One region of the Acidovorax sp. GW821-FHT11A03 genome, then DNA from elsewhere that is predicted to be linked to it. Evidence: predicted binding sites of a transcription regulator. Region 1 holds the regulator's gene; each other region holds the start of a gene.
What was found. Region 1 encodes NrdR, which represses ribonucleotide reductase genes. Its sites were predicted from a motif close to CACNANATNTNGTG; they were not measured.
Positions count from the first base shown of each region.

Region 2: AC1RVY_RS14640 (ribonucleoside-diphosphate reductase subunit alpha) is a predicted target of NrdR. The motif match lies at 1,338-1,351, and genes of this name have one in related genera.
Region 3: AC1RVY_RS22545 (ribonucleoside triphosphate reductase) is a predicted target of NrdR. The motif match lies at 1,352-1,365, and genes of this name have one in related genera.

Region 1 covers NZ_JBXASG010000007.1:343,806-346,065, reverse strand. The annotation lists gene AC1RVY_RS19425 (DMT family transporter) at 1-323, opposite strand, end outside; gene nrdR (transcriptional regulator NrdR) at 520-969, opposite strand; gene glyA (serine hydroxymethyltransferase) at 991-2,235, opposite strand.
Region 2 covers NZ_JBXASG010000005.1:311,151-313,410, reverse strand. The annotation lists gene AC1RVY_RS14655 (sigma-54-dependent transcriptional regulator) at 1-460, shown strand, start outside; gene ampD (1,6-anhydro-N-acetylmuramyl-L-alanine amidase AmpD) at 444-1,076, shown strand; gene AC1RVY_RS14645 (hypothetical protein) at 1,098-1,271, opposite strand; gene AC1RVY_RS14640 (ribonucleoside-diphosphate reductase subunit alpha) at 1,446-2,260, shown strand, end outside.
Region 3 covers NZ_JBXASG010000009.1:270,478-272,737, forward strand. The annotation lists gene AC1RVY_RS22545 (ribonucleoside triphosphate reductase) at 1-1,319, opposite strand, end outside; gene AC1RVY_RS22550 (hemerythrin domain-containing protein) at 1,615-2,043, opposite strand; gene AC1RVY_RS22555 (nitric-oxide reductase large subunit) at 2,115-2,260, opposite strand, start outside.

The DNA.
Region 1 (2,260 bases):
ACGCTGAAGGGAACGGCCATCGTGTTGAGCAATGAGCTGTAGCCCGCCGGCAGGTGCAAGGCGGCCCAGGCATACAGCAGGAACGGCACCGCCACGGTGAGCGTGCCCAGCCCGAACAGCTCGCGCCAGTGGCGCCACGGCCAGGGCTCGCCGGCCGCCCGCATGATGGCGACCAGGGTCAGCGTGCCCAGCCCGATGCGCAGGGCGGCCATCACGTTGGGCCCCAGCAGCGGGCTTGCGATGCGGATGAAGAGAAACGAAGCGCCCCAGAGGGCCGACAGCAGCACCAGCTGCAGGAAGTGGCGGGTTTTCACCGCAGGCATTGTCGGGCAGCCGCGGTGTTTCTGTGCACCAGGGGGTGTTTTGCCCATGAAAATAGCCGCTGGCGCTTTTGCTTCAAGCGCCGATAGCTATATTTTTGATAGCGTATCGCCAAGGTGGCCGCTGGGCCTGGCTGGCTGGCGGCGGGTGCGTGGGCAGCCCAGCCCGGCAACAAACGGGCCGTGGGCGCCGCGGCGGCTATTTGCGCACTTCGTCCACCATCGCGCGGAAGTCGTCGATGTCCTCGAAACTGCGGTACACGCTGGCAAAGCGGATGTAGGCCACCTTGTCGAGCTTCTTGAGCTCGCGCATGACCAGCTCGCCGATGCGGCTGGAGATCACTTCGCGCTGGCCGAGGTTGAGCAGCTTTTCCTCGATGCGCTCGATGGCGCTGTCGATCTGGTCCGTGCTGACCGGGCGCTTGCGCAGCGCCAGATTGAAGGAAGCGAGCAGCTTGGCGCGTTCGTACTCGATGCGCCGGCCATCCTTCTTCACGATGGCCGGGAAGCTCACTTCCGGCCGTTCGTAGGTGGTAAAGCGCTTGTCGCACGCGCCGCACTGGCGGCGGCGGCGGATGAACACCCCATCTTCAGACACCCGCGTTTCGACGACTTGCGTTTCCAGGTTGCTGCAGAAGGGGCACTTCATGGCGGCTGCTGACCGGTGAAGTTAACGGTAGACCGGGAAGCGGGCCGTCAGCGCATTGACCTTGGCACGCACCGCCGCGATGTTGGCCTCGTCGCGGGGGTTGTCCAGCACATCGGCGATCAGGTTGGCCGTGATGCGGGCTTCTTCTTCCTTGAAGCCGCGCGTGGTCATGGCGGGGGTGCCAATGCGCACGCCGCTGGTCACCATCGGCTTTTCAGGGTCGTTGGGGATCGCGTTCTTGTTGATGGTCATGTGGGCGGCGCCCAGCACAGCCTCGGCTTCCTTGCCCGTGATGCCCTTGGCACGCAGGTCCACCAGCATCACGTGGCTTTGCGTGCCGCCGGAGACGATGCGCAGGCCGCGCGCGGTCAGCGTCTCGGCCACCACCTTGGCGTTCTTGGCCACCTGCTCCTGGTAGGCCTTGAACTCGGGCTGCAGCGCTTCCTTGAAGGCCACGGCCTTGGCAGCGATCACGTGCATCAGCGGGCCGCCTTGCAGGCCGGGGAAGATGGCGCTGTTGATGGCCTTCTCGTGCTCGGCCTTCATCAGGATGATGCCGCCACGGGGGCCGCGCAGGCTCTTGTGCGTGGTGCTGGTGACCACGTCGGCATGCGGCACCGGGTTGGGGTACACACCCGCGGCGATCAGGCCGGCGTAGTGGGCCATGTCCACCATGAAGATCGCGCCCACGTCCTTGGCCACCTTGGCAAAGCGTGCGAAGTCGATGTGCAGGCTGTAGGCCGAGGCACCGGCGATGATGAGCTTGGGGCGGGTTTCGTGCGCCTTCTTCTCCATGGCGTCGTAGTCCAGAGCTTCGTTGGCATCGAGGCCGTAGGAGACCACGTTGAACCACTTGCCCGACATGTTGAGCGGCATGCCGTGCGTGAGGTGGCCGCCTTCGGCCAGGCTCATGCCCATGATGGTGTCGCCGGGCTTGAGGAACGCGAGGAACACGGCCTCGTTGGCGGATGCGCCGCAGTGGGGCTGCACGTTGGCGGCCTCGGCACCGAAGATCTGCTTGACGCGGTCGATGGCCAGCTGCTCGGCCACGTCCACATGCTCGCAGCCACCGTAGTAGCGCTTGCCGGGATAGCCTTCGGCGTACTTGTTGGTCAGCTGCGTGCCCTGCGCCCACATCACCGCGGGGGAGGCGTAGTTCTCGCTGGCGATCAGCTCGATGTGGTGCTCTTGCCGGGCGTTTTCAGCCTGGATGGCGGCAAAGAGTTCGGGGTCGGTTTGTTCGACAAGAATATTGCGGTCGTACATGATTGGCAGTCCTATGAACTTGTGT
Region 2 (2,260 bases), on a different contig from region 1:
CATGCCGGTCCCCCCGCTGACCGACAGCGCGCTCCACGCCATCGCCGCGCACCCGCTGACCGGCAACGTCCGGGAGCTTGAAAACCTGCTGCACCGGGCCGTGGCGCTCAGCGATGGGGAAGAGCTGCATGTGGACGGGCCCTCGGGGGGAGCCGCCGAGTCCCCGAGGACACGGGCGGCGCCGGCGCCCGCGATGCCGTCCCCCGCCGACCCGCAGAGCGCCTACCCGGCCGCGCCGCCGCCCGGCGCGGGCAGCCTGGTGACGCTGCCCAGCGATCTTCAGGCATGGCTTGACCAGCAGGAGCGCGACATCCTGATCCGCGCCCTGCGCGAGGCGGGCTTCAACCGGACCGCCACCGCCGCCCGGCTGGGCATCAGCCTGCGCCAGATACGCTACAGGATCGCCCGGCTGAACATCGCCGTGCCCAACGACCAGGACCCGCATGACGACGTGGGCTGAGGAGGCAGCGCCGGCGGACCCACCGCCGTGGGACGGCGGCTGGCACCGCGCGGCCACGAGGCTCCCATCCCCCAACCATGGCACGCGCCCGGCAGCGGCCAGGTCCGCCATCGACCTGATCGTGGTGCATTCCATCAGCCTGCCGCCGGGCGAGTACGGGGGGGGTGCAGTGCAACAGCTGTTCACCAACACCCTGGACTGGGATGCCCATCCCTACTACCAGAGCATCCGCGGACTGGCGGTGTCGTCGCATTTCTTCATCGAGCGCACCGGTGCGCTCTGGCAGTTCGTGGATTGTGATCTGCGGGCCTGGCACGCAGGCCAGTCGGCCTACCGCGGGCGCAGCCAGTGCAATGACGACTCGATCGGCATCGAGCTGGAGGGCCTGGAGGGCCTGGCGTTCGAACCCGCCCAGTACCGGACGCTGGCCACGCTCTGCCAGGACATCGCGCGGCGCTATCCCATCGCGCACATTGCGGGACATGAGCACATAGCGCCCGGGCGCAAGCAGGATCCCGGCCCCGGCTTCGACTGGGTGAAGGTACAAAAGGCGTTGCGCTGGCCGCCGCACCGTTTTCCCGCGGCGACCCGGCCCGCCATCCTGGCCGCCAGCTGAACGCGCTGTCGCAGCGCCGCGTCACAGCAACTTTTTCTTTGTGCAACCGCACAAAGCCGCATCGCCAAGCTCCACGCGGCCTCGCGAAGAAAAACCGCCCGAATCGCCCGCCGCGGCGCGGATTCGCTGCTGCTTTTTCGGTGGGACAAGGGATTCCAGCGGGGTCATCGCAAGAACTCGCAGCATTGAAAACATGCTGTTTCCCTTTTCCCAGGGGTTTGGGGCGGTACACTACCGGTAGTGTCTTGAATGCACCTGACACACCATATATAGTGTGCGGCAGACAGAAGTCCGGCCCATCACTCACACCTTGCGGCGGCTTCACGCCCCGCGCCACACATCCCAGACAGCCCACAGAAGAGGACACCCATGCAAGCTGCTTTGACTACGCCTTCCACCACCCACGCCAACCCAGCGCAAGCTCCGGCTTCGCAGCCCGCGCCAACGTCGGCGGCCAACTCGCTGGCGCACTACCAGATCATCCGCCGCAACGGGGCGGTGGTGCCGTTTGAGCCGCAAAAGATCGCGGTGGCGATGATGAAGGCCTTCCTGGCGGTGCATGGCACACAAGGCGCCGCGTCCGCCAGCGTGCGCGAAGTCGTGGACACCCTGACCCAGAATGTCACCCGCGCCCTGGTGCGGTCGCGCCCCGGAGGCGGCACCTTTCATATTGAAGATGTACAGGACCAGGTGGAACTCGGACTGATGCGTGGCGGCCACCATGAGATTGCCCGCGCCTACGTGCTGTACCGCGAGCGCCGCACCCAGGAGCGTGCACGCCAGGTCGAGCAGCAGGCTCCGTCCGCCCCCGCTCCGCTGCTCCACGTGCTGGACGGCGGAGAACGCGTCGCCCTCGACCTCCACCGGCTGCAGGCATTGATCGAGTCGGCCTGCGTGAATCTTGGCGCGGACGTCAGCGCAGACCCCATCGTTGCCGAAACCATGCGCAACCTGTACGACGGCGTTCCCATGGACGAGGTCTACAAGGCCTCCATCCTGGCGGCCCGCACGCTCATCGAAAAAGACCCCGACTACACCTACGCCACCGCCCGCCTGCTGCTGCACACGATCGTGCGCGAAGTCCTGGGCCGCGAGGTGACCCAGAGCGCGATGGGACAAGCCTATATCGACTACTTCCCCGAATTCATCAAGAAGGGCGTGGAAAACGAGCTGCTGGACGAGCG
Region 3 (2,260 bases), on a different contig from region 1:
TCGAGCGCGGCGAGCAGCCCCGCCTCATCGCCCGCATGCAAGTACCCCAGCCGCGCGCAGTTGATGGTGACCACGCCCAGGCTGCCCGTCTGCTCGGCGCTGCCGAACAGGCCGTTGCCGCGCTTGAGCAGTTCACGCAGATCGAGTTGCAGGCGGCAGCACATGGAGCGCACCATGTTCGGCTCCAGCTCGGAGTTGATGAAGTTCTGGAAGTACGGCAGACCGTACTTGGCCGTCATCTCGAACAGCAGCTGCGCGTTCTCGCTCTCCCACGGAAAATCCTTGGTGATGTTGTACGTGGGGATGGGGAAGGTGAACACCCGGCCCTTGGCATCGCCCGTGGTCATCACGTCGATGTAGGCGCGGTTGATGAGGTCCATCTCGGCTTGCAGCTCGCCGTAGCTGAACGGCATTTCCACGCCAGCGATCACGGGCACCTGCTCGCGCAGGTCCTCGGGGCAGGTCCAGTCGAAGGTGAGGTTGGTGAACGGCGTCTGCGTGCCCCAGCGCGAGGGCACGTTGAGGTTGTAGACCAGCTCCTGGATGCACTGGCGCACGGCGGCGTAGTCCATGGCATCAATGCGGACGAAGGGCGCCATGTAGGTGTCGAATGACGAGAACGCCTGCGCGCCCGCCCACTCGTTTTGCAGCGTGCCCAGGAAGTTCACGATCTGCCCCACGGCGGAGCTCATGTGCTTCGGGGGCCCCGCCTCCACCTTGCCCGGCACGCCGTTGAGCCCCTCGTGCAGCAGCGTGCGCAGCGACCAGCCCGCGCAGTAGCCGCTGAGCATGTCGAGGTCGTGGATGTGGAGGTCGCCGCTCCTGTGCGCCTCGCCGATCTCCGGCGTGTAGACGTGCGACAGCCAGTAGTTGGCCGTGACCTTGCCCGCCACGTTCAGGATCAGCCCGCCGAGCGAATAGCCCTGGTTGGCGTTGGCGTTCACGCGCCAGTCGGCGCGCGTGAGGTATTCGTTGATGGAGCTTTCCACATCGACCAGCGTCTGCCGGTCGGCGCGCAGCGTGGCGTGCTGCTCGCGGTAGACGATGTAGGCGCGCGCGGTGGCCAGGTGGTTGGCGGCGATCAGCGTCTGCTCGGCCACGTCCTGGATCTGCTCGATGGTGGGTGCCTCGCCATGGAAGCGGTGGATGAGCACCTTGGTGACCTGGGCGGTGAGCAACGCCGCTTCGTCGGCGCCATATTCACCCGAGGCCTGCCCGGCGCTGGCCAGCGCGGCGCGGATGCGTTCGGCGTCAAAAGGAACGCGCTGGCCGCTGCGCAAAACGACTTCGCGGGGCAAGGTGGAAAGGGTGGACGCCATGGGTTCGACCAATCTGTGGAACGGGTTAAAAACACTACCTATGGTGTCCACGATACCCACCAAACACTATAGGTAGTTTGACCCAACACAATCGAGGCGGTAAGCAGGGGTAAAAAAAATGCCGGCACAAAGGCCGGCGAAAGGAAGGTGCCGTCAGGCCCTACCGATGGATGGGGGTGCGTGTGATGGCACGCTGGAGCACAAGAGGTGTGCGTGGAAAAGGTGGGTGTTTTTGTTGGGGGCTAGGGGCTGCTGGGGCTCCACCGCTGCGGCCGGGCTGCGCTCGCGTGGGCGCTCAATGGCAGGCGGCGGTTTCTTCCTCCTCGATGCGGGGATAGAAGTCATGGTCTTCGCGCTGCATGCGCTCGAACACCCGCCGCAGCACCACGTTGGCCTCGTCCCGAAAGCCCTGCGCATCGCGGCGCACGGCCTCGGCCGTGTTCCAGCGGCGCGCAAAGGCGTCGTAGGCGCTGGCAATCGAGGCCATCTCGCTCTGGTACTGGCGGCCCAGGCGCGCCAGTTCGGCGTTGCCACCGCGCTGCAGTGCGGGGTACAGCACCTGGTCTTCCACGGCCAGATGCAGCTTGATGGTGCCGCTCATCGCCACGATGCCCTGCGCGATGGCCGTGGCATTGGCCTGCACGCCCGCGTGGGCCAGGGCGCGCAAGGTGGCGATGCTGCGCAGGATGTCGGTGTGCTGGTGCTTGAATTTGTCGAGGTTCATGGTCAGTCCTTGTGGGCAAACGGTGTGTGAGCGCGGTGGCCGCTTGTGGCAGCCGCCGCGCACGGTGCATTTCAGCGACGGGCCTGCGCCAGGTAGGCCCCCGTGGAAGCGGCCGGGGCCCGCGAACCGAACACACCGCTCACCACCTGCCAGGCCATGGCCAGCGCGCCGACGATGAAGACCACGTCGCCGAAGGTGCGCACCCAGCGCAGCGTCT